Regions from separate parts of the Arthrobacter sp. K5 genome, predicted to be linked through region 3. Evidence: riboswitches for the same ligand, from Rfam matches in the RefSeq annotation. Region 3 holds a riboswitch; each other region holds the start of a gene.
The links. Region 3 has a riboswitch for S-adenosylmethionine ahead of ABRP34_RS12265 (DUF1737 domain-containing protein). Riboswitches for the same ligand answer to the same signal wherever they lie in the genome.

Region 1: it holds a riboswitch for S-adenosylmethionine, as region 3 does, so the genes downstream of both, ABRP34_RS05895 (aminotransferase class V-fold PLP-dependent enzyme) here and ABRP34_RS12265 (DUF1737 domain-containing protein) in region 3, are expected to answer to the same signal.
Region 2: it holds a riboswitch for S-adenosylmethionine, as region 3 does, so the genes downstream of both, ABRP34_RS21400 (homoserine O-acetyltransferase) here and ABRP34_RS12265 (DUF1737 domain-containing protein) in region 3, are expected to answer to the same signal.

What each region holds. Positions count from the first base shown of each region.
Region 1 is NZ_CP159279.1:1,312,327-1,322,595, reverse strand. It holds gene ABRP34_RS05920 (MFS transporter) at 1-494, shown strand, start outside; gene ABRP34_RS05915 (CrcB family protein) at 538-903, opposite strand; gene ABRP34_RS05910 (CrcB family protein) at 900-1,391, opposite strand; gene ABRP34_RS05905 (metal-dependent transcriptional regulator) at 1,398-2,111, opposite strand; gene ABRP34_RS05900 (class I SAM-dependent methyltransferase) at 2,122-2,901, opposite strand; gene ABRP34_RS05895 (aminotransferase class V-fold PLP-dependent enzyme) at 2,985-4,391, opposite strand; SAM riboswitch class IV at 4,426-4,539, opposite strand; gene hisN (histidinol-phosphatase) at 4,718-5,530, opposite strand; gene ABRP34_RS05885 (ribosome small subunit-dependent GTPase A) at 5,597-6,712, opposite strand; gene aroA (3-phosphoshikimate 1-carboxyvinyltransferase) at 6,696-8,117, opposite strand; gene ABRP34_RS05875 (DoxX family protein) at 8,124-8,693, opposite strand; gene ABRP34_RS05870 (sigma-70 family RNA polymerase sigma factor) at 9,114-9,842, shown strand; gene rsrA (mycothiol system anti-sigma-R factor) at 9,839-10,099, shown strand.
Region 2 is NZ_CP159279.1:4,711,799-4,722,067, forward strand. It holds gene ABRP34_RS21385 (histidine phosphatase family protein) at 1-17, opposite strand, end outside; gene ABRP34_RS21390 (CPBP family intramembrane glutamic endopeptidase) at 137-916, shown strand; gene ABRP34_RS21395 (VOC family protein) at 1,046-1,684, opposite strand; SAM riboswitch class IV at 1,915-2,030, shown strand; gene ABRP34_RS21400 (homoserine O-acetyltransferase) at 2,043-3,215, shown strand; gene ABRP34_RS21405 (MFS transporter) at 3,431-4,813, shown strand; gene ABRP34_RS21410 (alcohol dehydrogenase catalytic domain-containing protein) at 4,916-6,052, shown strand; gene ABRP34_RS21415 (LysR family transcriptional regulator) at 6,110-7,042, opposite strand; gene mmsB (3-hydroxyisobutyrate dehydrogenase) at 7,155-8,057, shown strand; gene ABRP34_RS21425 (CoA-acylating methylmalonate-semialdehyde dehydrogenase) at 8,120-9,604, shown strand; partial or broken gene ABRP34_RS21430 (DUF222 domain-containing protein) at 9,901-10,269, shown strand, end outside.
Region 3 is NZ_CP159279.1:2,703,019-2,713,287, forward strand. It holds gene ABRP34_RS12255 (aromatic amino acid ammonia-lyase) at 1-1,255, opposite strand, end outside; gene ABRP34_RS12260 (NtaA/DmoA family FMN-dependent monooxygenase) at 1,260-2,588, opposite strand; SAM riboswitch class IV at 2,819-2,933, shown strand; gene ABRP34_RS12265 (DUF1737 domain-containing protein) at 2,947-3,255, shown strand; gene ABRP34_RS12270 (rhodanese-like domain-containing protein) at 3,252-3,662, shown strand; gene ABRP34_RS12275 (O-succinylhomoserine sulfhydrylase) at 3,664-4,872, shown strand; gene ABRP34_RS12280 (YegP family protein) at 5,216-5,590, shown strand; gene ABRP34_RS12285 (DUF1905 domain-containing protein) at 5,625-5,897, opposite strand; gene ABRP34_RS12290 (AMP-binding protein) at 6,003-8,564, shown strand; gene ABRP34_RS12295 (aspartate/glutamate racemase family protein) at 8,581-9,234, opposite strand; gene ABRP34_RS12300 (glutamate--cysteine ligase) at 9,506-10,269, opposite strand, start outside.

The sequences.
Region 1 (10,269 bases), 1.4 Mb from region 3:
TGGGCGGCATGAAGGCAACCACCGCCGGCCTGGCTCTGCTGCCCTCTACGGTGATCCTGATGCTGCTGGCATCGTTTTTCGGGAGACTCGCCGGCAAGCACGGGCCGCGGTGGTTCATGACTGCCGGGCCGGTGCTGTGTGCGGCCGGATTCCTGCTCACGCTGTCCGTTGGCGGCTCCCTGAACTACTGGACCCAGGTCCTGCCCGGGCAGCTGGTGTTCGGCCTCGGCCTTTCCATGACGGTGGCACCGCTGACGGCGGCCATCCTGGGATCCGTTCCTGAGAAGCAGGCGGGCGTGGGCTCCGCGGTGAACAATGCGGTCTCACGAATCGCCGGCCTGGTCTGCATCGCGTTTGCGGGGTTCATCGTGGGTCCCGAGCTGACGACGCCGGGCCTGCACCGCGCGCTGCTGGCCACGGCGGCACTGCTGTTGCTCGGTGGGGCCTGTTCCGCCGTCGGAATCCGCAACCCGGTACCGGCTAGCCCCAGTTGATCCGGCTAGCCGCCGCCAATCCGGCTAGCGCCCGTTGATCCGGCTAGCCGCCGCTAATGGCAAGCCCTGCCGCGGCGGCAGCCAGCCCCAGCAGCAGGTTGGCGAGGATGTTGGCGGCGGCGGCGAGGTAGCGCCGTTCGCTGGCCAGCCGCACCGTCGCAGTGGTCCAGGAGCTGAATGTGGTCAGACCGCCGGCGAACCCGGCGGCCAGGGCGGCGTGCCATTCGGGGCCGAACACCGAAGTGACGCTCACCGACAGCCCGATCACGAACGAGCCGGCCACGTTGACCAGCAGGGTAGCCCAAGGCCAGTGCCGCCGCGGCGACGGGAACCCGGCCAGCCAGCCGTCCACGGCGAACCTGGCGAGGGCGCCGGCGATGCCGAAGAGGCCCACGAGGAGTGCCGTCACGGTCCGGTCCCGTCGGTACCGCCGAAGGGCCCGGTGCCGCCGAAGCCACGGGAAGCGCCCAGCACCCTGCCGGTCCGCCAACCGGCGGCGGCCGCCGCCAGCCCCAGCAGGACGGACAGCCCCAGATAGAGAAGTCCCACCCCGGGGAGTCCGGATCGGGTCAGTTGGTCCGTGGAAAAGACGACGGCGGAAAAGGTGGTGAAAGAGCCCAGCACGCCCGGCCCGATGGCCGCACGGAGCCAGAACGCGGTCTGCGGCCGCGCGATCCAGATGGTGGTGAGGGCCGCCAGCACGAAGCTGCCAACGATGTTGATGCCCAGAGTGGCCCACGGTATTTCTCCCGGCTGGTCCGGGAACAGCAGTCCCAGCATGTACCGGAGCTCCGTGCCGAGCAGCCCGCCGGCTGCCACCGCCGTCCAGACCCGCCAACCGTAGCCGGAGTCCGTCTTGTGGGCGGTGCCAGTGCCGCCGGCCAGGGGAGCCCGCACCTGCGACTACAGGCCGGCCATGCGGCAGCCGGGATGCGCGGAGTCGCTGTGGATCCACAGCGCGGAGGCCACTTCGTCGGCGAGGTCAACGTCGCGGCTGGTCCCGGGGGAACCGATGCGGACCACGAGCGCACCGCCGAAGGGCTTGCGGCCGCGCACCTCGACGTCGGCGTCGAGGCTGATCTTTTCGGCGGCGAGATAGCGCAGCAGCTCCGGGTTCTCGTCGCTGATCCGGGTGATCCTGCCGGTGTGGCCGTCGTCGAGTTCGATCATCCGGTGGGCCGACGGCATCCGGACGGTTCCGTCAGCCGCGGGGATGGGATCGCCGTGCGGGTCCCGTGACGGGTTGCCCAGCCGGGCTGCCAGCCTCTCTATGAACGTGTCCGAGACCGCGTGTTCCAGCTGTTCGGCCTCGTCGTGGACTTCGTCCCAGCTGTATCCCAGGTCCTTCACCAGGTACGTCTCGATGAGCCGGTGCCGCCGGACCATGGAGAGGGCCAGCCGGACCCCTTGGGGCGTGAGCGTAATGGCGCTGTACGGCTTGTGGAGGACCAGGCCCTGGTCCTTGAGCTTGCGCACCATCTCGGAGACCGAGGAATTGGCCACGCCGAGGCGCTGCGCAAGCTGGGTGGAGGTGATGGGCTTGTCCTGCCACTCCGTGAAGGAATAGATGACCTTAACGTAGTCCTCGATCGAGGAGGAGGGCGTACTGGTCTTCACAGTTTCAAGCCTACCTGCTGCCACCACGGCCCTCCGCCCTGACAGCCCGCCAGGTCTGGGTGAGGTAAGGGAGCTGCAGCAGTTCACCCTCGGCATGGCCCAGGTGCTCGTGCAGGTACCAGTTCAGGTTGCCGGCCACCTTGGCGCGGGTGGCGTCGTTGGCCGCGAGGTAATAGCTGCGGGACTTGGCCAGTTCGAGGATGTCGTCCGGAGTAACAGCGTCTTCCCACCGCGTTAAATGGCTCTCCAGGGACGTGAATTCCGGGCCGATTTTGGGGCGGAAGTCGGGCTTGTGGACGTCGCCGGCGTGCATGATGCGGGACAGCCGGTGCACCCAGGGCACTGACGTGTCCAGCTGGTTCCAGATCAGGCCCAGCACCCCGTGGGGCCTGAGGATCCGGGAGATCTCGGTGCTGGCGCGCAGCGGGTCGCACCAGTGCCACGCCTGGGCAACGCTGACGACGTCGAACGAGCCCTCAGGCAGGCCGGTCTCCTCCGCGGTTCCCACCAGGGCTTGAACCCCGGGGTAGGTGCGGCCGAGCTGCTCCAGCATATCCACGGAAGGGTCCACGGCACTGACACTCAGCCCGCGTTCCACCAGCAATGCCGTGAATTTACCGGTTCCGGCGCCGATGTCGGCGGCAGCGCTGGCCCCGGCTGGGATGAGCCAGTCCGCGGAATCGCCTGGGTAGCCGGGACGGACGCGGTGGTAGTGCTCGCCACCGTCCTGGAAGCTCTGCCCGAGCTCCAGCCGCCGCCCGTGATGAAGTTTGGGACCGCCCCGTGCCACGCACAGTCTCCTTAGCCCGACGTCGAAAATTACCTATCGAATTTACCGTACGGGGACCGCCGCCGTAGCAGGCGGGGTGGAGATCAGTCCTGCGTGCAGGGTGCGGCGCCGGCGGTGCCGGGGGTGTTGGGTGCCCACTCGGGGTAGGTGCGGGTGTCGTTCGCCGGAACCCAGCGCCCGGCGTCCACCACGTAGTCCCAGCCGAGGCCGGAGCGGCGGAGCTCCTCGATGCCGGCGAGCAGCCGCTGGACGTCCTCGAGCCGTGATCCCACGCCGAAGCTGGCGCGCAGGGAACCGGACGGCAGGCCGAGGCGCTTCAGCAGCGGGTGCGCGCAGAAGCGGCCGTCGCGCAGGCCCACGCCGTGTTCGGCCGACAGGTAGGCGGCCACCAGGCCGGCGTCGTAACCCTCCACGGAGAAGTTGACCACTCCAATGGCATCGTCCGGGTCGCTGTCCTCGAAGATCTGGTGGACGGTGACGCCGTCGATCTTGCGCAGCCCCTCGACGAGGAAGGACCGGATGGCGGCCTCATGGGCGTGCCAGTGCTGCGGATCAAGGGCAGCGATCACCTGGGTTGCCCGGGCCAGGGTGGCAGCGCCGAGCACGTTGGGTGAGCCGCCCTCGTGGCGCGCGGGGCCGGTGGCCCAGCTGACGCCGTCGAGCCTGGCCTCGCTCACGGCGCCGCCTCCGGCGAGGTGCGGGGTGCCGGCGTCGAGCCAGTCGGGGCGGCCGATCAGGACGCCGGCCCCGAAAGGGGCGTAGAGCTTGTGGCCGGAGAAGGCGAGGTAATCGACGTCGTCCGCGGCGATGTTGATTCGGCGGTGCGGCGCCAGCTGGGCGGCGTCCACCACTATCCGGGCGCCGTATTCATGGGCCAGTGCAGCAAGGCGCCGGATGGGAAGGATTTCGCCGGTGACGTTGGAGGCGCCGGTCACGGCAAGGAGGCTGACATCGCCGTGCGAAAGTTCGGTGCGCAGGCTGCTGATGGTGGCTTCCAGCGTTTCCGAGGCCACGACGCTGCGGTGCGGCACGCCCTGCCACGGCAGCAGGTTGGCGTGGTGCTCGATGTCCAGGTACAGCACTTCACCGGTGTGGTGGTGCTCCTTCACCGGCAGGCAACCGGCCAGAAGGTTGAGGGAGTCGGTGGTGTTCCGGGTGAAGATGACGGCGTCATCGGCGCGGCCGCCCACGAACTCCCGCACGATGCTCCGCGAGTTCTCGTACACGGACGTGCTGATCTGCGAGGCATAGCCGGCACCGCGGTGCACGCTGGCGTAGTACGGCAGGATCTCGTTGAGGTACGCAGAAACCACAGAGAGTGCAGGCGCGGAGGCGCCGTAATCGAGGTTGGCGTAGCGGACGTGGCCGCCCTGGATCAGCGGAGCCTGGATTTCTGCGCCGGTAACGGCGGCCAGGGGACGTCCGGCGGCGGCAAATCGGCCGTCCAGCACGTCGGCGTCGGTGGTGGAAGAGATGATTGCAGTCGTCATGGGACCTCACTGAGAAAGGACCCCGTGTGACGGGGATCCGCGCTTGCCGGGTCCGTTCCGGATCGGCCTGGTCGTCACCCGGGGCACCCCACCGCGAATGGAGGGTTGCCGGCCAGCTAACCGGGGTTTAGCGCTGGCACTCGTGACCTGTTACGAGACTAGGACATCCGGGCGGGCGATGAAAAAGCCGGACAGGAATGTTAAGCGGATTATTACGCAGCCCGGATATCGGGCTTACGGCCGAATATACGACGGCGGGCGCCACCAAAAGGGGGCGCCCGTCGTCGTAATGTTCAGCGCTGAGGCGCCGGGGGAGGAGACAGGAACTAGAGCAAATCGTCCAGCTGCGGGTTCAGGCGCTTCAGTACTTCGGAGTGCAGGATCGAGTTGGTCGCCAGAGCGTTGCCGCCGAACGGGCCGTCGGTGCCTTCGAGCGAGGTGAAACGCCCGCCTGCCTCCGTCACGATCGGCACCAGTGCCGCCATGTCATAAAGGTTCAGCTCCGGTTCGCAGGCGATGTCCACCGCGCCTTCTGCCACCATGCAGTAGGACCAGAAATCGCCGAAGGCGCGGGTGCGCCACACGTCCTCGGTGAGCTGGAGGAACTCATCGAGGTTGCCGCGGTCCTTCCAGCCCCCGAGGCTGGAGTAGGACAATGAGGCATCAGCGAGGCTGGACACGTTGGATACCTTGAGCCTCGTGGCGGCGGCGAGGGAACGGCCCGAGTAGGCGCCGGCGCCCTTGGCCGCCCACCAGCGCTTGCCCAGCGCAGGCGCGCTGACCACGCCCACCACGGGTTCGCCCTCGTCGACGAGGGCGATCAGGGTGGCCCAGACCGGCACCCCGCGGACAAAGTTCTTGGTGCCGTCGATGGGGTCGATGATCCAGCGGCGGGAACCGTGGCCGGAACTTCCGAACTCCTCACCGAGCACGGCGTCGCGGGGACGGGAGCGGGACAGCTGGCCGCGGATGGACTCCTCGGCGGCCTTGTCCGCATCGGTGACCGGCGTCAGATCCGGCTTCGTCTCGATCTGGAGGTCCAGCGCCTTGAACCGGCTCATGGTCTGGTCGTCCACGGAATCGGCCAGCACATGGGCCAGACGCAGGTCATCGTTGTAGGTTGAAGCGGGTTGGGTCATGGTTCCAAACTACCCTCAAAGGCCCGGCGGGGCGGGGAGGCGGGGGCCGGGCTGCGCCGGGGAAGGCTAGCCGACGCTGCCGAGTTCCTTGGTTTCCTGGGCCTCCATGCGCGGGTCGGTGCCCAGCAGGCGGCGCAGGGACGCCAGCCTGGCTGCTCCGGTGGGCCCGGCATGGCCTGCCGCGACCCACGCATCCACGCCGCAGTTGACGGCGGTGGCGTCGTGCTTGCAGCCGCGTTCGCAGGCCTCAGTGCCCGGCTCAAGGTCGGGGAAGGAGTGCAGGATGCGGTCCGGGTCGACGTGGGCCAGCCCGAACGAGCGGATGCCCGGCGTGTCGATGATCCAGCTCCCGGCCGGGGCGTCAGCGAGCTTGAGCGCGAGGGCCGACGACGACGTGTGCCGTCCGCGGCCCGTCACGGCGTTGACGCCGCCGGTGGCACGTTCGGCCCCCGTCAGCGCATTGACCATGGTGGATTTTCCGACGCCGGAATGGCCCAGCATCACGGTCACCTTGCCGTCCAGATGGGCGCGGAGTTCGGACACCGCGGCAACGTCGAGCCGGGCGGAGAGGCCGTCGTCGGACCGGGCGTCGATTCCGGATGCTTCCGAGTCAGCCGTGCGGCTGATGATGACCGGAAAGTCGAGGTGGCGGTAGTTGTCGAGCAATTCGGTGGGATCTTTGACGTCCGCCTTGGTGACCAGCAGCAGTGGTTCGATCCCGGCGTCGTAGGCTGCCACCAGCGCCCGGTCGATGAAGCCGGTGCGGGGTTCCGGATTTGCGGCAGCAACCACCACCACCAGCTGGTCCGCGTTGGCAACAACAGCGCGTTCCACCGGGTCGGTGTCATCGGCGCTGCGGCGCAGCAGGGTCTTGCGGTCCTGGATTTTCACGAGGCGGGCGAGGGTGTCCGGGTCGCCGGAGACGTCGCCCACGAGGGACACGAAGTCGCCGGCCACCACGGGGGAGCGGCGCAGCTCCCGGGCGCGGGCGGCGATGACCGTCCGCTCGTGCCCGGAGTCCTCGCCTACGACTGCTGTGTAACGGCCCCGGTCAACGGTGATGATCCGCCCCGTGACGGCGTCCTCATGGCTGGGGCGGTCCTTCGTCCGGGGGCGGGAACCTTTTTTGTTCGGCCGGATCCGGACGTCGGATTCATCCCAGGAATCAGTGCTGCGGGCCACCGGCGGTCCCCGCAATGTTGGCCCTTGCAGTGTCAGGCGCTGCCGTGTCGGTGACAGCACTGCTCCGCTGGCCGAGCATGTCCGCCCACAGCTGGGGGAAGTCCGGCATGGTCTTGGATGTCGTGGCGATGTCCTGCACTTCGACACCCCTGACCGCCAGGCCGAGAATGGCCCCGGCGGTGGCCATCCGGTGGTCGGCGTAGCTGTGCACGACGCCGCCGTGCAGTTCCGATGGCCGGATGATGAGGCCATCGGCGGTTTCCTCGGCATCGCCGCCGAGGCGGTTGATCTCCGTGACAAGCGCGGCGAGCCGGTCCGTCTCGTGTCCCCGCAGATGGGCGATGCCGCTCAGCCGCGAAGGGCCGGAGGCCAGCGCGCACAGTGCCGCGACGGTGGGTGCCAGCTCACTGGTTTCGGCGAAATCAGCGCCTTTGATTTCACTGCCGCCGGTCACCGTCAGGGTGCCGTCCTGCAGGGTCACCGCAGCACCCAGGTCTTTGAGGATGATGCGCCACATGTCACCGACCTGCGTGGTGTGTTCGGGCCAGTCCGGAATCCGCACTGTGCCGCCTGTTGCGAGGGCAGCGGCTAGGAACGGGCCGGCGTTGGACAGGTCCTGTTCGATGCGCTGGTCGAACGCACGGATCGGGCCGGGGCTGACAATCCAGTGGTTGGGCGTGGAGTCGTCCACCACCACGCCCGCCCCGCGCAGCACGGCAACAGTCATGTTGATGTGGTCCAGGCTCGGCACGGTGCTGCCGGAATGTTCCAGATGCAGTCCTTCCGTGAACCGCGCTCCCACCAGCAGCAGGGCGGAGACAAACTGGGAGGACGCGCTGGCGTCGATGACGAGGTGCCCGCCGCGGACCTGCCCCGTGCCTTCAACGCGGAACGGCAGCGAAGCCGGCATTCCGCCGTCCTCTCCGCTGACAGTTACGCCGAGCCCTGCAAGCGCCTCAATGATAGTCCCCATCGGACGCTCCCGGGCGTGCGGATCGCCGTCGAAAACGGTTGCGCCGCGGCGCAGTGCCGCCATCGGCGGAACAAACCTCATCACCGTTCCGGCAAGGCCGCAGTCGATGGCGACGTCGTCACCGCTGGAGTTGCCCGGAACCGGCGTCACCTCCAGGTCCGGGCCGAAGGCGCCATCGCCCGGCACCTCCCGGATGTCCGCGCCCAGCTGGCGCAGGGCTGCGATCATCAGGGCTGAGTCACGGGAATGCAGCGGTGCCCGGAGCCGGGACGGCCCGTCGGCCAGCGCGGCGAGCACGAGGTACCTGTTGGTCAGCGACTTTGAGCCCGGCACGCGGACCGTCGCGTCAACCGGCTGCTCCGCAAACGGTGCAGGCCAGTGCGGAGCAGCGCCGGAGGCTTCAGCGGACGCGCCCATGGGTGATGCCGTCATTCTTGCTTATGCCCCCACCGCGTGGTCAACAGCCTTGCGGACTGCCCTGTCGGCCCTGCGGACGGCCTTGTCGGCAGTGTGCAGCTTCTTGCCGGTGGTCTTGCGCGCATCCGCGGCGAAGTGGGTCGCGGTCTTCCGTGCGTCGGCGGCGAGGTGCTCTGCGCGCCAGGCCAGGCCGGGCTTGCCGGCTGTGTCCACAGAGGCGAGCAGCACACCGCCGGTGAGAGTGATGTTCTTGAGCAGCTGGTTGCGGCGGGCTTCCCGGCCCTCCTTGCTGCTGATGTCGGCGCTGCGCCATTCAACGAAGGCGTTCAGTGCCGAGATGACGGCCAGCACCGAGGCCGCCAGCCGCGCAGACTTGCCGAGCGCGAAGAGGACGCCGGCACCCACCTGCGTTCCGCCGATGATGCGTGCCAGAACCTTTTCGTCCGTCTGGAACGGCAGGGCCTCAGAGGCACGGCGCAGGAGGGGCGACAGCTGCTGCGCGGTGTCGTCCGCATTCCTAAGCTTGTCCGTTCCGGCGAGGATGAAACTTGAGGCCAGCATCGGCCGGGCAAAAAAGCGGACAACGGACATGAATTTCCTCCTGGATGGCCGAGCCGCGGTGGCCGCGGCGGAGTCGGTTCTAGTCTTGCACTTTTGCGGAATATTTGCCCACCGCACGCCGTTGTGCTCTTCAGACCGGAAGCAGCCTGTGGACGGTGTCCTGTGCGGTTTCCGGCACGTAGCGGCGGCTGGGGCATGGCCGGAACCGTCAAGAGCGCGGACCGTACCTCGAACGCGGGCCTTACTAGGCGGAGTGGAGATGGAGCATTGACTTTGGTGAAGGAAGCTGTGGGGGTGCGAAGTCCCGCCAGGATGGGGCCGTTTGTGGTGCCTGAAACCGACGCGCTTGAGGCAGGGCGTGCCTTCCCGGGCGACGGCTTCCCCGGCACGGACTACGGTGCGCCACGCCGTCAGGGGCGGCCGGCGCCGGTCAAAGTAGACTTGAAGGCAATGAGCACCGTGGATCCGGCCTTACAGGCCACACAGGAGGATGCCGCCAACGGCATCCCGGATAATGGCACGTCACGCGCCGCTGATGCGGCAGAGGATATCGACGTGGGCTCGGAGGACGCGGAAGCGCGCCGGGCCCGGTTTGAGCGCGACGCCATGCAATACGTGGACCAGCTGTATTCAGCGGCCATGCGCATGGCGCGGAACCCGGCCGATGCCGAGGACCTCGTGCAGGAGGCCTATACCAAGGCGTTCTCGGCGTTCCATCAGTACAAGCCGGGTACCAACCTGAAGGCCTGGCTGTACAGGATCCTGACGAACACTTACATCAACCTGTACCGGAAGCGGCAGCGGGAACCCCTGCAGTCCAATTCGGACACCATCGAGGACTGGCAGCTTGCCCGTGCCGAGTCCCACACCTCCAGCGGCCTGCGGTCCGCGGAGGCCGAGGCTTTGGACCACCTGCCGGATTCGGACGTCAAGCGGGCGCTGCAGGCCATCCCGGAGGAGTTCCGGCTGGCCGTGTACTTCGCCGACGTCGAGGGCTTCGCGTACAAGGAAATTTCGGACATCATGAACACCCCCATCGGCACTGTGATGTCCCGGCTCCACCGGGGACGGAAGATGCTGCGGGACATGCTGGCGGACTACGCCGCCGACCGGGGATTCAGGGCTGCTGCAGACGCCACGGCGGCAACGGAAAGCAACAAACAGGAGAACGGGAAATGAGCGACTGCCAGGGATTGGGCGATTGCGATGACACAAGGATGCAGCGCATCTACGAGTATCTGGACGGAGCTTTGACCCGCAGCGACCTTGCGGAGATCAAGCACCACCTTGACGAGTGCCCGGAATGCGCGCAGCAGTACGATCTTGAGTGCGTCATCCGGAAAGTGGTGAAGCGCTCCTGTACCGAGGCGGCGCCGGAAAACCTTAAGAACGCGATTCTGGACCGGATCCACGCCATCCGGCCGGTGGAGGCCTGACGGCATTCCTGACGTAAACGCGATGCCCCCGCTACCTTGCTGGTAGCGGGGGCATCGCGTTTAAGCTTCGGTTCAAGCCGTGGCTTAGGTGTTGGGGCGCTTCCCGTGGTTCGCGCCGCCACGCTTACGGTCACGACGCTTACGTGCACGCTTGCTCATAGCTGGCCTCC
Region 2 (10,269 bases), 2.0 Mb from region 3:
TTCCCGGGAGCGCTCATGGTTTCCCAGCATAGGGTCAGCCCGCAGCCGGACAGGAACCGACTGGCCAGCAGGAAGCGAATGGCAGGAGCCAACAGGCTGACAGGAAAGTACCAGCAGGTACAGGCAAGATAGGAACATGTTGGTTCCCTCCCGCCGCCGGCTGCGGTTCGAAGTCTGGATTGTCCTGGGGTTGTCGCTGGGGCAGTCCGCCGTCTATTCCGTGGTGCAGCTGCTGGACAAGATGACCCGGGCACCGCTGGCGCAGGGGACGTCCACGCTGAATAGGTCACAAAGCACCCGGGAGTACTTCGACCTGACGTACCAGCTGCTGGACATCATCTTCGCCCTGGTGCCGGTCCTGCTGGTGATCTACTTTATGACAGACCAGCGCCAGGCGAAGGCCGGGTCCGGGCACGACGCCGGCTCCGCCTTCCGGAAGCTGGGATTCAACTTTGCCCGGCCCGGAAAGGACCTGGTGCAGGGGCTCGGGCTGGCCGCCCTGATCGGCATCCCGTCGCTGGGCCTCTACGCCGCCGGACGTGCCCTGGGAATTACGACGGCGATCATCCCCAGCGGCCTGGACGCATATTGGTGGACAGTGCCCGTGCTGATCCTGTCCGCCATGCGCCACGCGATCGTGGAGGAAGTCATTGTGGTGGGCTATCTCCTGGACCGGTTCGCCAAGTTCGGCTGGTCCATGCCCCTGGCGATCTTTGTCTCCTCGATGCTTCGCGGCAGCTACCACCTGTACCAGGGGTTCGGGCCCTTCATCGGAAACGCGGTCATGGGCGTCGTTTTCGCCTGGGTCTACACCAAAACCCGCCGGGTGATGCCGCTCGTCATCGCGCACGCGCTGCTGGACATCGTGGCGTTCGTCGGCTTCAGTCTGTTCGGCAAGGCGGCCGGGCTGGGTTAGTGGTCCTGGGCTGGCGGTCCCACGTCATCGGTCCTGCGCTGGCAGCCGTTAAAAATGATTCGGCCGCCATCGGCGGGTGGCGTCGTTGGCACCTGCTGATGGCGGCCGAAGTTAAGGGCAGAAAATGCGTCAGATGGTGACGGCGCCTGCCGCGGTTTCGAACGTGACGGAGAGGATTCCCGGAGTGCCGTGCGGGGCCACCCAGTTCACTGCGACATCCTCAAGCGGCCGTTCGACGGGCTCGCCGAGCCACTCGGTCACGCGCTCGGCAGAGCCCGCAATCGTGAGGCTGGACATCTTCACATTGCTGTCGTAGGCGTTGGACGGGTGCAGTCCCGGATCGCCTTCCCACTTCAGCATGTACGGAACCTGCGGGTCCGCGATCAGGCCCAGGATGCCAATCTGCTTCCAGACCAACTCCCGGCCGTCGGGGAACTTGCGGTTGCCGTTGACGGCGGAGCGGCCCAGACGCTCCTCGAAGGGGGCAAGGTCGTCAACTTCGACGCACCAGCCCATCCAGCCGCCGCCCGCTGCGGACCGGGCCCGGACGGCCTGGCCGAACGGTGCCTTGTCCGACGCCGGGTGGTCCAGGACCTCAACAACCTCGAGATACTTGTGGCCTGCCAGGGGGATGATCATGTTCCGGGTTCCAAACCGGGGGTGCACTCCGCCCTTTACGGCTTCGACGCCGAGGGCAGAGGAGATACGTTCGGTGGTGGCCGCGAGGCCATCGTGTTCACAGGCGTAAGAGACGTGATCCATGCGCATGCCCTCATCTTGGCACTTTGTGACGGGGCTCTCAGCTTAGGGTTGCCTAACCTGGAGAAAAGTCCATACTTTGTCGAAGTTCGTCACAAAGCTGTGCGCGTAACAGAGCCATTCGTGCACTGATCGCAGGTCATGAGTGCCGGCGAAAAAGGCCCCGGAAAAGGCCCGGGAGTCACACAGCCGTCACATTCTTCGCGCAGATGTCCGCGTGTTTCGTAAACTGGGCAACAGGTCATGAGTGCCAGCGACAGCCCCGGCTTGCTGGCCGGCAACCCTCCTTCCGCGGTGGGGTGCCCCGGGTGAAGACCTGGCCTGCCGGACAGCTGTCGGCGGGCAAGCGCGAAGAAGAGGTTTACCTATGACGATTTCTGTCAGCAGCACCGACCTTCCGGCCGCCGGGGCTCCGCACCGGACGGGTCTGGACGGCACCGCTCCCGGCGGCGCAAACCAGGACGGCACAGTCCGGTACGTCAACATTGGCGGCTTGGAGCTCGAGGCCGGAGGCTTCCTGCCGGACGTCACACTGGCCTACGAATCCTGGGGAACCCTCAACGAGGACGGCTCCAACGCCATCCTCGTTCAGCATGCCCTCACCGGCAGCACGCACGTGACGCGGGGTGCCGGTGACGAGGAGGGCTGGTGGGAACAGTTCGCCGGGCCCGGCGCGCCGGCGGACACTAACAGGTTCTTTGTCATTTCCATCAATATCCTGGGCGGCTGTTACGGGTCCACGGGACCGTCGTCGGCCGCTCCGGACGGCAAACCCTGGGGTTCGCGCTTTCCGCTGGTGACGCTCAGGGACTCCACCCTCGCCGAGGCCAGGCTCGCCGACCGGCTCGGCATCAGCAGCTGGCACGCGGTGGTGGGCGGTTCCATGGGTGGGGCCCGCGCCCTCGAATGGGCAGTGACTTTCCCGGAGCGGGTGCGCCGCTGCGGTGTCATCTCCGTCGGTGCCAGGAGCACGGCTGAACAGATCGCCTTCGCCCAGGCGCAGACTCTTGCTATCCGGCAGGACCGCCACTTCAACGGCGGCGACTACTACGGCGGGCCGGAACCCGTGGAGGGCCTGGCGCTCGCACGGCGGATTGCGCACATTACCTACCGGTCTGCCTACGAACTCGATTTCCGGTTCGGCAGGAACGCCCAGGCCGCCGAAGAGCCGCTGCAGGCCGACGCCCTGGCGGACCGTGGCCGGTACCAGGTGGAGAGCTACCTCGACCATCAGGGCAGCAAGCTGGTCCGGCGCTTCGACGCCAACAGCTACATCGCCCTGACGGAAGCGCTCATGAGCCATGACGTCGCCCGGGGGAGAGGGACGCTCAAGGAAGCCCTGGCGCGGGCCTCCGCGGACTTCTTCGTTGCCGCCGTGGAGACGGACCGGCTGTACTTTCCCGCCCAGTCGCTGGAACTCGCCGAGGCCCTGCCCGGGGACGTGGATGTCCACATGATCGATTCGCCCATCGGCCACGACGGCTTCCTCACGGAGATCGGCCAGCTGAACGCCCAGCTCAGGGCACACCTCCTGAACTGACTCCAGGGCCGGTCCGCGGCGCCGGAGCCGACCGTATCGTGGCAATGCCGATGCCGCATATGTGCATTTATGCAGATGTGCCCTGCACTATTTGGCGTTGAGCTTGCGTCATCGGCAGACCATACTCGTTGAATCCGGCGTTCGTGGTGCGCATCACACCAGTTCGCCATCGACTGGTCCCCGTGGCGTCGAGGAAGACGCCGAAGGAGTTCGCAATGAGTACGGAAAGCTCCGCCGCAAGGCGTGCAGAGGAAACCGATATCAAGGCCACAGGCCTCAAGAAAGTTGTCACGGCGTCCATGGCCGGCACCGTCGTGGAGTGGTATGAGTTCTTCCTCTACGCGTCGGCTGCCACCCTGGTCTTCGGCAAGACCTTCTTCCCCAACGCCGGCACCGAGCTGGACGGCATCATCGCCGCCTTCCTCACGTACGCGGTCGGCTTCATTGCCCGCCCGATCGGCGGCATCGTCTTCGGGCACTTCGGCGACAAGTTCGGCCGCAAGCAGCTGCTGCAGCTGAGCATCATCCTGGTCGGTGTCTCCACCTTCCTCATGGGCTGCCTCCCGACGTTCCAGCAGATCGGCTACTGGGCGCCCGCGCTCCTGGTCTTCCTGCGGTTCGCCCAAGGCTTCGCGGTCGGCGGCGAATGGGGCGGCGCGGTCCTCCTCGTGGCAGAGCACAGCCCCAGCAAGTCCCGCGGATTCTGGGCCAGCTGGCCGCAGTCCGCCGTGCCCATGGGCAACCTGCTCGCTACGGCCGTGCTGTTCATCCTGTCCTCCACCCTGACCCAGGAAGCCTTCCTCGGCTGGGGCTGGCGCGTCGCGTTCTGGCTCTCCGCGGTGATCGTCCTCATCGGCTACTACATCCGCACCAAGGTCAACGACGCCCCGATCTTCCTCGAAGCCCGCAAAGAGGTCGAGGCGGGGCACAAGGGCTACGGCGTGGCCGAGGTCTTCAGGCGCTACCCGCGCGGCGTTTTCACAGCCATGGGCCTGCGCTTTGCCGAGAACATCCTTTACTACCTCGTGGTGACCTTCTCCATCACTTACCTGAAGACGGTTGTCCAGGCCGACACGACGCGGATCCTGCTGCTGCTGTTGCTGGCCCATGCCGTGCACTTCGCCGCCGTTCCGCTGGTGGGCAAGATGTCGGACCGCTTCGGCCGCAAGCCCGTATACATGGCCGGGGCAATCCTCGGTGCCACCTGGGGCTTCTTCGCCTTCCCGATGATGGACACCAAGAACGACGTCATCATCCTGGCGTCCATCATGATCGGCCTGCTGTTCCACGCACTGATGTACGCCGGCCAGCCGGCGATCATGGCGGAAATGTTCCCCACCCGGATGCGCTACTCCGGCGTCTCGCTCGGCTACCAGGTGACCTCCATCGTGGCCGGTTCGCTGGCCCCGATCATCGCCGCGTCGCTCCTGAGCACCTACAAGTCCTCCGTCCCGGTGGCCATCTACCTGCTGATTGCCTGCGCCATCACCGCTGTCGCGGTGTTCTTCCTGAAGGAAACCCGCGGCATCTCGCTCCACGACGTGGACGCGGCCGACGCCCAGGGCACTGCCGACCTGCTCGCAGCCGGCAAGAAGTAGGCCCGGCTTTAGCCTCGACCCTGACGAGCATCCAGCAGCTGCCCGGACCCGCCACCCGTGCGGGGCCGGGCAGTTGCCCGTTCACCGAGACCAAGGATTTCCATGAAAGCAGCAGTCCTCTACTCCGCCGTCCCCAGCACCGGTAGTGCATCGCAGAAGCCCAGCTACGCGGACGCCCGGCCCCTGGTGGTGCAGGAGCTGGCCCGGCCCGAGCCGCGCGCCGGCGAGCTGGGTGTTGCCATCACCTACTCCAGCCTGTGCCACTCGGACCTTTCCGTGGTGGACGGTTCGCGGGTCCGGCCCCTGCCCATGGCGCTGGGCCACGAGGCCGTGGGGCGGGTCGTGTCTGTCGGCGGCGGCGTCTCCGACGTGTCCGTGGGGGACCACGTGGTGCTGGTCTTCGTGCCGAGCTGCGGGGACTGCCGTGCCTGCCGGTCCGGCCGTCCCGCGCTCTGCCACCAGGCGGCCGAGGTCAACGGCTCCGGCGACCTGCTCCACGGCGAGGCGCTGCTGCGGACGCCGGCAGGGGAGCGCATCAACCATCACCTGGGCGTCTCGGCTTTCGCCGATTACGCCGTAGTGGCCCGGGAGTCCGTGGTGGTAATTGACGACGACGTCCCGGACACCGTTGCGGCGATGTTCGGTTGCGCCGTACTCACCGGCATGGGCGCTGTGCTCAACACCGCCGCCGTCACGGCCGGCCAGTCGGTGGCCGTCTTCGGGCTGGGGGCAGTGGGCCTTTCCGCCGTCATGGCCGCCTCCCTCGCGGAGGCCGGCAGCGTGATCGCCATCGATCCCAATTCCGGCAAGCACCAGCTCGCCCTCGACTGCGGCGCCACCGCCGTGGGGACGCCCGAGGACGCGGCCGGACTCATCGCGGAAGCCGCCGGGGACGGGGTCGACGTCGCTGTCGAAGCGGTTGGCTCGGCCGGCGTGATCGCCGCGTGCCTCGGGCACGTGACCCGGGGCGGCGCCGTCGTCTCGGTCGGTCTGCCCCATCCCTCAGCAGAGCTGACAGTGCCGGCGCTGCAGTTCGCCGGGGCCGGCAAACGCCTGCTTGGTTCGTACATGGGCGATGCCGTTCCCGGGCGGGACATCCCGCTCTACCTCGGCTACTGGCGGGAGGGCCGGCTGCCGGTGGAACTGCTGCACACCGACACCAGGCCGCTCACCGAGATCAACGAGGGACTGGATGCGCTGGCGTCCGGGCAAGTGGTGCGGCGGCTGTTCACGGCCTGACGGGGGCACGGCCTGACGGGGGCACGGCCTGACGGGGGTACGGCGGGCAGGCGCGCGTCAGCCCGCCAGCAGGCCCGCCCGGGCCTTGACCTCCTCCTTGAGTGACGAGATGACGGCCTGCACCGCAGCCGAGCGGAGGGACTCCGGCCGCGCCACCGCCCAGATGGGCAGCTGGCGCTCGAAGTCGCCGGCGAGGACGGGAACGAAATCCGGCTGCCCGGCCACCATGAAGTTCGGCAGCAGCCCGATGCCTGCGCCCTGCCGCACCGCCTCAACCTGGGCGAAGACACTCGTGGCCTGGAAGCTCGAGGTAGGCATCGGCAGCTGCGAGGACCAGCGGTGCCCCAACTCGGCCACCTGGAGCGCAGACTCAACGTAAGAGACAAAGCCGTGCTGCCCGACGTCGTCGAGCGTTCCCGGCAGTCCATGCTCCGCGGCGTAGCCGGGGCTGGCGTAGAGGCGCAGGTAGTAATTGCTCAGGAAGATTGTTTGGGCGTTGCTGACATCCGTCCGGCCAACCACGATTTCCAGGTCCACGCCGGACCTGTTCTGACTGACCTTCCGCGTGGCGCTCAGCATCTCGATGTTCAGCTGCGGGTTCTGCTGCTGCAACCGGACCAGCGCCGGCGTAACGAACACGGCTCCCACACCGTCCGTCGTCGCCACCCGCACCAGCCCGGACAGGGCGCTCTGGTCCTGGCTGATCAGGCCGGAAAGTGATCCAAGAGTGTTCTCGATGGCTTCCGCCGCCTCCACGGCGGCGGCACCGAGCTGGGTCAGCTCCCAGCCCTGCGGGCTGCGTTCAAGAGTGCGCCCGCCAAGCTGCTTGTCCAGGGCGAGGATCCGGCGGGAGATGGTGGTGTGGGTGGTGCCCAGGGTTTCCGCCACCGCGTTGAACCTGCCCAGACGCGCAACTGTCAGCAGGATCAGCAGGTCGTCCGGGCTCGGAAGCCGCCTCAGGTCCACGGCAAGCCTTTCATCTGTGTGCATCAGTGCACATACCGTCTGTAATTTTTCCCCTTGATTGCACTCTAGCAGGGTGTGATTGTGGACACAGAGCTTCCGGCCCGAGCGGCCGGATCCGAAGCAAAGGAGCTTACGAATGGCAGTAATCGGCTGGATTGGCCTCGGAAACATGGGCGGCAACATGTCCGCGAACCTGGCCAAGGCGGGGCACGATGTCCGCGGTTTTGACCTCAATCCCGCAGCGCTGGCCGCCGCAGAGGAGGCCGGCGTCAAGCCGGTCGGCAGCATTGCCGAGGCCGTCGACGGCGCTGACGTTGTGTTCACCATGCTGCCCAAGGGCGAGCACGCCCGTGCGGTCTACCTCGGTGAAGACGGCGTCCTCGCGCATGCCGACACCCGCACGCTGCTGGTGGATTCCTCCACCATCGACATCGCGTCCGCCCAGGAACTGCACGACGCCGCTGCTGCCGCCGGCTTCCGCTTTGTGGACGCCCCGGTCTCGGGCGGCATGAGCGGTGCCAAGGCGGGGACGCTGACCTTCATGGTGGGCGGCGAGGCGGGCGCCGTTGCGGACGCCACCGGCTACATCGGCCCGATGGCAGCGAACATCATCCCCACCGGCGGCGCCACCACCGGGCAGGCAGCCAAAATCTGCAACAACCTGATGCTCTTCATCAACCTCGCCTCCACCGCCGAGGGTGCGGTCCTGGCTGACCGGCTGGGCCTGGACAAGCAGGTCTTCTGGGACATCGCGTCCGTCTCCTCGGGCGACTCCTGGGCGCTGCGGACCTGGTACCCGGTGCCCGGCGTCGTCCCCACCGCGGCCTCGAACAACGACTTTGCGCCCACCTTCACCACCGAACTGGCGAACAAGGACATCGGCCTGGCCATCAGCGCCGCCGAGGACACCGGCACGCCGCTCGAGATCGGAAAGCACGTCCAGCAGCTGTTCCAGCAGCTCATTGACGCCGGTGAGGCGGGCAAGGACTGCTCGATGATCATCAAGCTCGCCGACGGCTCGCTGGGCTCCGCGAAGTAGCCCTCACGGCCAGACACTTTTCCCAGTCCCACCTGCCAGCAACGCACGAAGAGAGACTTCCCTTGGAAACCATTCCGCATTTCATCAACGGCAGCCGCGTCAGCGACGCCGAACGTTTCGGTCCCGTCTTCAACCCCGCCACCGGGGAACAGGAGAAGCAGGTGGCGCTCGCCTCGGCGTCGCGGACTGAAGAGGCGATCGCCTCCGCCCGCGCCGCGCTCCCGGCGTGGCGGGCAACCAGCCTGGCCAAGCGCACCAACATCTTCTTCCGGGTCCGCGAAATCCTGAACCAGCGCAAGCCCGAGCTAGCGGCCATTCTCACCAGTGAGCACGGGAAGGTCCTCTCCGACGCCGAAGGGGAAATCTCCCGCGGCCTGGAGAACATCGAGTTCGCCACGGGCCTGTCCCACATGCTCAAGGGTGAGCGCTCGGAGCAGGTCTCCAGCGGCATCGACGTCCACTCAGTGCGCCAGCCGGTGGGCGTGGTGGCCTGCATTACCCCGTTCAATTTCCCGGCCATGGTGCCGCTGTGGATGATCGGCAGCGCCCTGGCCTGCGGCAACACCGTGCTGCTGAAGCCCAGCGAGAAGGATCCCTCGGCCGCCATCTTCATCGCCGAGGCCTTTGCCGAAGCGGGGCTGCCCGCCGGCGTGCTGAACGTGGTCCAGGGGGACAAGGAAGCCGTCGACGTCCTGCTCGAGCACCCCGAGGTGAAAGCGGTGAGTTTCGTGGGCTCCACGCCCATCGCGCAGTCCATCTACAAGCGGGCAGCCGACCACGGCAAGCGCGTCCAGGCTTTGGGCGGGGCGAAGAACCACATGGTGGTGCTGCCCGACGCCGACCTGGACATGGCGGCCGACGCCGCGGTTTCCGCTGCCTACGGTTCGGCGGGCGAACGCTGCATGGCCGTCAGCGTCCTCGTCGCAGTGGGCAACATCGCGGACGACCTGGTGCAGGCGATCTCCAGCCGCATGGCGGGCCTCAAGATTGGTCCGGGAACCGATCCGGCCTCCCAGATGGGTCCGCTGATCACCGCGGAGCACCGGGACCGCGTGGCCTCCTACGTTGCGGGAGCGGAAAGCGAAGGCGCCACGGTCGTCGTCGACGGGCGCTCGCAGCAGTTCGATTCGAACGGCTTCTTCATCGGCGTCAGCCTGGTTGACCACGTCAAGCCCGGCATGAGGGTGTACGACGACGAGATCTTTGGCCCGGTCCTGTCGGTGGTCCGCGTCGACACCTACAGCGACGCCGTCCGGCTGGTCAACGAGAACGAGTTCGGCAACGGCACGGCCATCTTCACCCGCGACGGCGGCGCAGCACGGCAGTTCGAGTTCGACGTCGATGCCGGAATGGTGGGCGTCAACGTTCCCATCCCCGTCCCGGTGGGCACGTTCTCGTTCGGCGGCTGGAAGAACTCGCTGTTCGGCGACACCCACATGTATGGTCCGGACAGTATCCGGTTCTACACCCGCGGCAAAGTGGTCACCACGCGCTGGCCGGATCCGTCCACCTCGGTCATTGACCTCGGCTTCCCGCAGATCGACTAAACTCGAAACTCGGTTTACATCAAAACTTGAGTTTGGGCCGGTCACGACCGGCCTATGCCCCAGCCCGCGTCCCGCAGCCACAAGCAGCGGGCCGCGGGCTGTTCCTTTTCCCGGCGCCGTAAGGGATTTCGCGCGAACGGTCCTCACAGGCAGGTGTGGCCCCAGAGCCGCGCCCGCGCAGTAAAAATGTCGGTGCCCGGTGAGATGCTTCGGGTATGGAAAGCAGTGCAGCTGTGGAGACGGTGGAGGCTATCGGCGCCTCGGTCGGTGCGCTGGCTGTTTTTGTTGATCTCGCTATGGGAAATGGCCTGCTGAAGGGTGGGCAGATCTCGGGCGTGGACGGGGCGTGGCCGATCCGTTGCGGGATCGGGCGGATGCGTGCCTTGATGGTTTGGCCGAGCTGGCCAAAATGGAAGCGCGTATGGCGGCTTTGAAGGTGCGGCTCGTTGCCGGTTACGCCCACGTGGAGAAGGCCGTGACGCCGCCAGCCGCGTCCCCGCAGGACCGTACCGTCAGGGAGATGGCCGTGACATCGGAGATCGCCGGTGTCCTGACCATCAGCGAACGCGCCGCCAGTGCACTTCGGTTCGAGGCCGGCATCCTGATCACCGGGCTGCCGTTGACGTTGTCCGCGCTGCAGGCAGGGTCCGTTTCTTGGCAGCACG
Region 3 (10,269 bases):
CCGAGTACCAGAGCAGTCCCGGCAGGTCTTCGGACGCGAGTGGAGTGCCGGCCCGGGCCGCCTCGAGGTTGAGCTGCCGGATCAGGCGCTGCGGCGGATAGAGCTTGGCCACCCGCCGCTCGCTGCTGATTCCGACATGCGCCAGTCCCAGTCGCAGGGCCTCGAACGCCAAGGCGAGCTGCATGGGCTGGAAGTTTCCGCCGGACACCATCCGGCCGGAGGCGACATCCGTCAGTGGGTTGTCGCCCCTGCCGTTGAGCTCCACCTCGAGCGCGTCGGCCAGGGCCGTGACCTGCGCCCGGAACGCACCGTGCGTTTGCGGCGCGGCGCGGAAGGACAGCGCGTCCTGGACCGATACCTGCCGCCGCGGGTCCTCCAGCCAGCCGCCGCGAACCAGCCGCCGGACGTTGGCCGCCGAGATGCGCTGGCCGTCCACTGACTTGGCCGACTGCACGGCCGGCGAGAACGGGCTGAGGTTCCCGCCGCCGTCGTACCTGGCAGTGGCCTCGAGGGACAGCGCCAGCGCGGTGTCCGCCAGATCGGCGAGCCGCCGGATGCGGCGGAGCTCCAGCGCGCCGGCGCCGATCGAATAGGAGTTGGCGCTGACCAGCGCCAGGGCCTCGCCCGGCGCCAGCACCAGCGGTTCCAGCCCGGCGGCGGTGAGCGCTTCCGCACCGTCCTGCAGGCCGCCGTCGGGAGCAAGCGCCTGTCCCTCACCGATGGCGACGGCGGCAACCGCCGCCAACTGGGTGAGGTCCGACGAGCCGACGGACCCGTCGCGCGGGACGGCGGGCACCACGCCCCTGTTGAGCAGCCCGGCATAGAAGCGGGCAGTCTCCGGACGCACCCCCGAGCCGCCCCGGGTGAACCCGATGAGCCTTGCCAGGATGAGGGCGCGGACTTCGTCCCGGTCCAGCAGTTCGCCGACGCCGCTGTGGTGGTAGCGCACCACCTGCAGCTGGAAGTCGAGGATGGATTCCTGCTCCACGGGAGTGTCCCGGCCGGAACCCAGCAGGGTGTTCAGGCCGTAGACGCGGTGGCCGGAGTCGATGGCGGCCTGCACCACCTCGCGGGACAGGCCCACAAGCTCGAGGGCTTCGGCACTGAGGACCACCTCCACCGCGGGATCGGCGGCTGCCGCGGCCATGTCATCGGCACGGATGTGGGCTGTGCCGATCAGGAACGTGCCGTGCCGGACGCCCGGCAACGGTCCGTCGTATCCCCCGGCTCCTGCCCTTGCACCAGCCCCTGCCATGGCGCTAGAAGTCCAGCAGGTTCCGGCGGAAGCCGCCGTCGCCGTAGCTCGTCCGCAGCAGTCCCCGCCTCCGGAGCACCGGCGCCAGCCTGTCCAGCACGCCATGAATGGTGGCCGGATCCACGAAGCCGGAGAAGAGGAAGCCGTCGCCGCCCACCGCAGCCCCGGTTTCCTCGAGGTAGTCGGCGATTTCCTCTGCGGTGCCGATGATGCTGTCGCCCGCGCCGCCGCTGCGTGCCTGCAGGATCTGCCGCAGGGTGGAACCCGGCGGTGCGGCCTTGGAGAAATGCTCCAGCGTGCCCTGGTTGCTGTTGGTGCTGAGCTCGGGGAGGGGCGCGTCGAGGTCGAACTGCTTGAAGTCGATGACGGACAGGTAGGAGATCGAGTTGAGCTGGCTGTCGATGTCCCGCTGCGTGAGTTCCCGGCGGGCAGCCCGCAGCTCCTCCGCCTCGGCCCTGGAACCGGTCACTGTGGGCTTCAGGACGAACAGCACCTTAACGTCGTCGGGGTTCCGGCCGGCCCCGGCGGCCTCGGCGCGGATGGAGTCCCGGTAGGCCTTCATGCCGTCCACGCCGCGGGCCAGGGCAATGGCAACATCCGCGTTCGCGCCGGCGAAGGCCTTGCCCCGCGGGGATGCCCCGGCCTGCACCAGCACCGGTTCCTCCGGCAGCGGTGCCGTGTTCAGAGGTCCCCGGACCTTGAAGAACTCCCCGTCGTGGTGGATCGGCCGGACCTTGGTGTGGTCGGCGAAGATGCCTGCCCGGGCGTCCTCCAGGATGGCGTCGGGTTCCCAGCTGCGCCAGAGCTTGCGCACGACGTCCACGAACTCTTCGGCCTTCTCGTAGCGGAGGTCGTGCTCGATCTGCTGGTCCAGCCCATAGTTCTGCGCGGCAAGGTCGCTGCCAGAGGTCACCACGTTCCAGCCCAGCTGCCCGTGGGAGAAGTGCTGCAGCGTGGCCAGCAGCCGGGCCGCGGTGAACGGCGGATAGAAGGAGGCGCTGATGGTGGGCACGATGCCGAGGTGCTCCGTGGCGGAGAGCAGATACGGCACCAGGGCCAGAGGATCGTGCTTGGGCGCAAAGGATGCCTGCGCCAGCGAAACCTCCGCGCTGCCGCCGTAGGTGTCGGGGACGGTGAGCGAGTCCTCGATGATGAACAGGTCCAGCCCGGCCCGCTCGAACTCCCGGACCGCGTGCTGGTAGGGGGCGGGCTTCTTCCAGTCATAGCCGATTCCGTAGCCGGGCGTCCCCCAGCCCTGAACCCCGAAGCCGTGGCCCACAAACCATCCAAAGTGCAGCATGGGAGTCACTGTATTCGCGGTCGAATCATTCACTGTGGCCTGGTTTCATCCGGCGTTACGGCGGTTCATCTCCCGTCATTATCCTCCCGGCCACCGGCTTTGTAACCGCAGCGCGGGGACTGCCGTCCCCACCCGCTCCCTTCCCTCGCAAGCTCGGCCAGGGAACCCGGCGGGCGTGGGCCCACCGCATTGTTTTTGATGCGTTACGGAACATGACGACGGCGGCGGTGCGCACCGCCGTCGTCAGTGTTACGTTTTTGGGGAGTAATGAGTACCGGCATGAAGCCCTGACTGGCCGGTCGGCAACCCTCCTTCCACGGCGGGGTGCCTCAGGTGAATACTCGGCATATCGACCACTTCGAGCTGCAAGCGTGAGAAAAGGAGATCCGTCGTGTCAGACGCCCCCGCCGTTGCAACGCTGCCGTCCCAGCAGGATAAACCTGAGGAAAAGCTGTCCTACCGCCTGATCACGGGCCCGGACGACCGTGCGTTCTGTGAGCGCATCTCGGCTGCCCTGGCCGAGGGATACGTGCTGCACGGCAGCCCGGCCGCCACCTTCAACGGCACCAGCGTGATTGTGGCGCAGGCCCTTGTCCTGCCCGCCGCCATCGCCACCGCAGATGCCGCCGTCGCCACCGCCGTGGACCGGCTGGACTCCGACGACGACCTCAGCGCCGAAGCCTACGAGGGCCACGCATGAGCTACGCCGGAGACCTCACCCCGCAGGACGCGTGGGCCAAGCTCGAGGAGGGCGCCGTCCTGGTGGATGTGCGCACCGAGGGCGAATGGGCGCACATCGGCATCCCGGACACCAAGGCCACGGAGAATGATCCTCTGTTCATCCAGTGGACGTTTCCCGGCGGCATTCCCAACCCCGACTTCGTCGAGCAGCTGAAGCAGCAGGCGCCTGAGGACAACCGCGTGGAGCTGGTGTTCCTGTGCCGCTCCGGCCAGCGCTCCATCGCCGCAGCCATCGCCGCCACACAGGCCGGTTTCACGGCCTACAACGTCCTCGAAGGCTTCGAGGGCGAACCCGACCGCTATGGTGAGCGGACCGTGAACGGCTGGAAGAACCGCGGCCTGCCGACGAACCTGGGAAAGAACTAAATTGACCTTTAATCACGACGCCGCCGGCTGGAGCCCCGATACCCAGGCCGTCCGCGGCGGGCTTGACCGCACCAATTTCCAAGAGACCACCGAGCCCGTCTTCCTGAATTCGGGGTTTGTCTACGAGTCCGCCGCCGCCGCCGAACGGGCCTTCACCGGCGAGGACGAACGCTTCGTGTACTCGCGCTACGGCAACCCGTCCGTGGCCACCTTCCAGGAACGTCTCCGGCTGCTGGAAGGCACAGAGGCGTGCTTTGCGACGGCGTCCGGCATGTCCGCTGTGTTCACCGCCCTGGGCGCCCTGCTCGGGGCCGGGGACCGCGTGGTCGCCAGCCGTTCCCTGTTTGGCTCCTGCTTCGTGATCCTCAACGAGATCCTCCCGCGCTGGGGCGTGGAGACCGTCTTCGTGGACGGTCCGGACCTCGAGCAGTGGCGTGCTGCCCTCTCGGTGCCCACCACGGCCGTCTTCTTCGAATCCCCGTCCAATCCCATGCAGGAAATCGTGGACATCGCCGCGGTCAGCGAACTCGCCCACGCCGCGGGCGCCAAGGTGGTGGCGGACAACGTCTTCGCCACGCCGCTCCTGCAGCGCTGCGGAGACCTCGGCGCGGACGTGATCGTCTACTCCGGCACCAAGCACATCGACGGCCAGGGCCGGGTGATGGGTGGCGCCATCCTGGGCACCAAGGAATTCATCGACGGTCCGGTCAAGCAGCTCATGCGGCACACCGGCCCGGCACTCTCCGCGTTCAACGCCTGGGTACTCACCAAGGGCCTGGAGACCATGGCGCTCCGCGTGAACCACTCCTCCGCCACGGCGCTGCGCCTGGCCGAATGGCTGGAGGCGCAGCCCGCCGTCAACTGGGTGAAGTACCCGCTGCTCAAGTCGCACCCGCAGTTCGAGCTGGCGGCCAAGCAGATGAAGGCCGGCGGCACCGTCCTCACGCTGGAGCTTGCGACGACGGCAGGCCAGTCGGGCAAGGAAGCCGCCTTCGCGCTTTTGGACGCCCTGAAGATCATCGACATCTCCAACAACCTTGGCGACGCCAAGTCGCTGATCACCCATCCCGCCACCACGACGCACCGGGCCATGGGGCCGGATGGACGCGCCGCGATCGGACTGAGCGATGGAGTGGTGCGGCTGTCCGTGGGCCTGGAAGACGCCGATGATCTCATCGCGGACCTGGAGCAGGCACTCAAGCAGATCTGACCCTCCAGGGTCCTGGCTTGCCGGATTTCGCCCTTCGGGATCCGGCTGTTTCTTACTTCCGATGGCGGGCCGTGAACGTGCGTTGCGCGGCACGTCCCTTCGTTTCGGGCGTCCTTGAGAACGGGGCTGCGCCACGGTTTAGTGGGTGGACAGGCAGGGTTTACCCAGGGTTTACACGGATGGTCTTGTGAGGTTCCGTGCGCACTGGGCAGACTCTAATAACACCGATGAACCGATCAAACCCCTGTCGGTTCAGCACCCCACCCAAGGAAAGACGCAGCGATGCGTTCGGGGCCGCGGCCGCGAAGACGCTGCGGCAGCCTCCCTGACCGGAAGGACCGCCATGGCCGGAGTTTTTGAAGTTTTTGTTGATGCAGAGTCCCAGTTCCGGTTCCGGCTGAAGTCTCCCGATGGGACTGTGCTGGCGATCTCCGCGCCGTTCGAGGACAAGCGCGCGGCCGCGGCCGGGATCGCGGACGTGCGCGAATGCGCCGGGACGGGGCTCATCACGGACCTTTCCCCGGCGGCAGCACAGGTGACGGCCAACGCCGCGGAGCAGGGATGCACTGTACCGCAGGTGCCTGCCCAGTCGCCGCTGTCGGCACGGGCCGAGCACCGCAGGCAGGGTTTCGGCAAGAAGCGCACGCCGTCCGATGCCACCGGAACGCCCTTGCGCCGGCAGGCGGCAGCGCCGGCCCGGTGGACCGGGGCTGCCTGACCGGCCGTCGCCATCTGGCGCCTTGGGGCCCTGCCTAGGGGCTGTTGACGACCAACCGGACCCCGACGTCGTCCCCTGCGGTTATGTGGGCAGCTATCCGCACCGCCCTCTTGACCGGCAGCAGGTAGGAGCCGCTGCCGGTGTCGGGAAAGATCGAGGTCTGCCACTGGTGGCCGGCGATGTCTGCCGTCACCTTCACCGAGCCAAACCCTCCGCGGAAGCCCGCGGACTCCTCGCGGATCTGGTCCGCAATATCCACGGGCAACGTAATGAAGTGCCAGCCGGATTCGCCCGGATACAACCACATTGGGGCCCTGAACTGGTAAGACTCGCTCACGGAGCGAGTATCGCACGCCGTAACAGGCCGCGGAACGGTTTTACTTAGGTAAGGCTTAACTAATATCCTCTTCCGGTGACCACGCAGCTTGATTTCGCGCGGGTGCCCTTCGCCGCCGATCTCGCGGGCCACGGGGACAGGCCCGCCATTCTTACCGACAGTTTCACCCTCAGCTACCGGGAACTCGCCGACAGGGTTGATGCACTCGCGCTCCGGCTAGGCACGCAGCGGCGCCTGGTGGCACTGGCGGCGGCGAATGACGTCGACTCCCTGGTGGCCTACCTCGCTGCCCTGGTTGGCGGCCACCCGCTGATCCTGCTTCCGGAGGACAAGCCGGCGGCGCTCGAGTCCCTGGTGGCCGCGTACGACCCCGACGTCGTGCTGCGTTCCGCCAACGGACAGACGCTGCTCGAGGAACGCAGGGCGGGCAGCCGGCACGAACTCCATCCGGATCTTGCGCTTCTGCTCAGCACCTCCGGCTCCACCGGGTCGCCGAAGCTGGTGCGCCTGTCCGCCACCAACCTGCAGGCCAATGCCGAGTCGATTGCCGAGTACCTGAACATCGGCCCGGCAGACCGCGCCGCAACCACCCTGCCGATGTCCTACTGCTACGGGCTGTCCGTGATCAACAGCCACCTGCTCCGGGGTGCGGGCCTGGTGCTGACCGACCTGTCCGTTGTTGATCCGTGCTTCTGGGAGCTTTTCCGCACCGGCGGGGCAACGTCGTTTGCCGCGGTGCCCTACACCTTCGAACTGCTGGAACGCGTGGGCTTTGCCGGGATGGACCTGCCTGGCCTGCGGTATGTCACCCAGGCCGGCGGCCGGCTCGCCCCCGAACGCGTGCAGGGCTACGCCGAACTCGGCCGCCGAAAGGGCTGGGAACTGTTCGTCATGTACGGCCAGACAGAGGCCACCGCGCGGATGGCCTACCTGCCGCCCGGGCTGGCCGCCGAGCACCCCGGTGCCATCGGCATCCCGGTGCCGGGCGGCGCCTTCCGCATCGAGCCCGTGCCCGGCCTCGAGCACGGCGAACTCGTCTACACCGGGCCCAATGTCATGCTCGGCTATGCGGAGACGCCGGAGGATCTCGGCGCCGGCCGCACAGTCCACGAACTCCGCACCGGGGATCTGGCCAGGCAGCACCCGTCCGGCGTCTACGAAGTGGTGGGGCGGCGCAGCCGGTTCGTCAAGATCGTGGGGCTCCGGGTTGACCTCGGCCAGGTGGAGCGCATCCTGGCCGACCTCGGCGTTGAAGCGGCGAGCGCGGGCACGGACCAGGGCCTCGTCGTCGCGGTCGAGGGCAGCCACGACACCCAGCTGCTGGCCAAGGTCCTCGCGCAGGGCATCGGGCTGCCCCGTGCGGCCCTGGAGCTGCACGCCGTCGAGCATCTCCCCCGCCTGGGCACCGGCAAAGTGGACTACCAGGCGGTCCTGGCGCTGTCAGAACCTGCGCTTTCGGAACCTGCGCCCTCAAAACCCGGTCCGGACCCGTCTGCCGGCCCCGACGACGTGCGGCGGGTCTTCCGCGACACGCTGGAGCGCGCGGACATCGGCGACGGCGACACGTTCGTTTCGCTCGGCGGCGACTCGCTGTCCTACGTGGCGACGTCCGTCCGCCTGGAGCAGCTGCTGGGGCACCTTCCGCCCGACTGGCATGTGACGCCGGTCCGCGACCTGGAGCAGCACGCGGGGACAAAGCCTGCCGGGAAGATGCGTCCGTTCTTTGCCCCGCTCGAAACCAGCATCGTGCTCAGGGCCGTGGCCATCGTGCTCATCGTCAGCACGCACGTGGGGCTGATGAAATGGCCCGGGATGGCGCACGTCCTCATGGCGGTGGCCGGGTACAACTTCGCCCGGTTCCAGCTCAGCGGGGACCGGCTTCCGCGGTTCAGGCGCCAACTCACCAGCCTGGCTCGGGTGGCGGTGCCCAGCATGGCCTTCATCGGGGTCGCCTACCTGATCACCGACCGGTACACCCTGGCCAACGTCCTGCTCCTGAACTCCGTGGTCGGTCCTGAAGCCGTGACTACGCAGTGGCATTTCTGGTTCATCGAGGTGCTGGTCTACATCCTCCTGGGCATGTCGGCCCTGCTGGCCATCCCCTGGGTGGACCGGGCGGAGCGGCGGTTCCCGCTGCTCTTGCCGCTTGCCGTCACCGGCCTCGCACTGCTCTCGCGCTATGACATCGTTGATCCCGGCATCCCCCACCCGTCGCCAACACTGTGGCTGTTTGCCCTGGGGTGGGCCATTGCCCGGACCCGGACGTGGGTGCAGCGGTGCGCGGTATCGGTCCTCGCGATGCTCACGGTTCCCGGATGCTTCTTCGGGGACACCCACCGCGAGCTGACGCTTGTTGCCGGAATCCTGCTGCTCACGTGGCTGCCCACCATTCCCGTGCCCAAGGGGCTGCAGCGGCTGGCGGTCCTGCTGGCCAGCGCTTCCCTCTACGCGTACCTCGTGCACTGGCTGGTCTACCCGCTGCTGGATGCAACCAGCCCGGCATTGGCGGTGGCAGCGTCCCTGGCGGCCGGTGTGGCCTACTGGGCGCTGTGTACGCGTGTCATGGGGGTGTTGAGCCGGAGTGGCTGGGCCAACCTCCGCCGCCGGTTCAGGCGGTCCAAGGCGCACACCTCCTGAACCAGACGGCCTGGGCTTAGACGGCCTGGAGGTCGCGGGATGCCACGGCGGAGACAAGCATGGAGCCCGCAGCCGTGACAGGGTCAATAACGGGAATTCCCAGCCTGCGCCGCAGGACGTCCGCCATGCCGATGCTCGTCAGTCCGGTAGTCGCCTCGAGGATGACATCCGCTCCGGCGTCCACCAGCATGTGGGCGGCGGCGAGAGTGTCGAAGATGCCAGTTGGCATGAGGAAGCCGTCCGGCGTTTCCACACTCTCGGGGCCATCGATCAGGAGCATACGCTCGCCGAGGGCATCGGAAATGGGCCCCGGCACGGAGTGCTTGAGGCCAAGGACGCCCACCCGGCCGCCGAAGGCGAAGGCGGCCGCAGCCGCTGCGGAGCCGGCACCGATCACGGGGATGTCCAGCAGGGCACGTGCCTCCGGCAGACCGGGGTCGGCGGCGCAGCTGATGACCAGCGCGTCGACGTCCGGAGCCATCTCCAGCGCGAGTTCCACCACCTTGGGTACGGCGCGCTGCAGCGAGTCAGCGTCGTGGACGCCGGAGGGCTGGTCCTGGATGCAGCGCGTTGTGACATCGAAGCCGAAGGTCTCGCGGAGCAGCCTTCCGTGTGAGTTGAGCAGGCGCCGGTCGGTAGTGGTCAAAGCCCTGATGATTCCTACGCGCATGGTGCGTTCCTTCCCCCGTGCGGTTCTTGTGATGCCACACTAGCCAGCCGAGGTTTCACGCGGTTTGCCGGAAAATGACCATCGGAAACATGCCCGCCTCACCAGCGCACCACCCGGGGCGCGAACGCACACTTAAGCCCCGCCGGCCGCGGCCACCCCGCGCGAACTGGCAGGTGATGCCTTCAAACGCGCGCTGTGAGGGCGTTAGCTGCCAGTTCGCGCGCCAGGAATGAGGCTTAAGTGTTCGTTCGGGCTGCGGGAACCGCGCGGGTCAGAGCTGCCGGACGCGCAGTAGCTCCGGGGCGACGTCGGTATTCGGGCCGACGTACCCCTCGGCTCCCTTGTGGGTGGCCCGCACGGCGTGTGCGACGACGGCACCCAGGCCGCCGTCGTCGGGATCTGCTTTGTCCAGCACCACCTGCCGGACGCCGCGCTGCTCTGCGGCGCCAGTACCGCGCGCGAGGATCTCCTCGATGCCCCGCCGGGCCAGGTCCAGCTCGCCGTTCTCGGCAAGCACCGGCTCCAGGAAGTCGACCAGCGAGCGCACCACATCCTCGGCGGGCACGGGCCGGAAGCTGCCGAAGTCGAGCAGTTCACCGCGCAGGCCGAAGTTGCTGGCCTGCCAGGCGGCCATCCGCAGCAGCACGGTCGGCACGGGCGTGGGCTCCACACCTTCACGCCATTCCCGGCATGCCGATTCCACGAGCGCCCGGACCAGGACGGCGATCAGCGCGGCGTCCTCGGCGCGGAGACAGACGTCCGCCACCCGCACTTCCACGGTGGGATGGTTCCGGGAGAGCCGTGCGTCGAAGTAGATCATGCCCTCGTCCAGCACCACGCCGCTGTCCAGCAGCCGGGTCACCACACGGCGGTAGGAGGACAGACTGCCGTAAATGGCAGACGGGCCCGACGACGGCCAGCGGTTCCATGCCTGCGTCCGGTAGCTCTCGAACCCGGTTTGCACGCCGTTCCAGAACGGCGAGTTGGCGCTGAGCGCGATCAGGACCGCCAGTTTGTCCCGGATTCTGTCCAGCA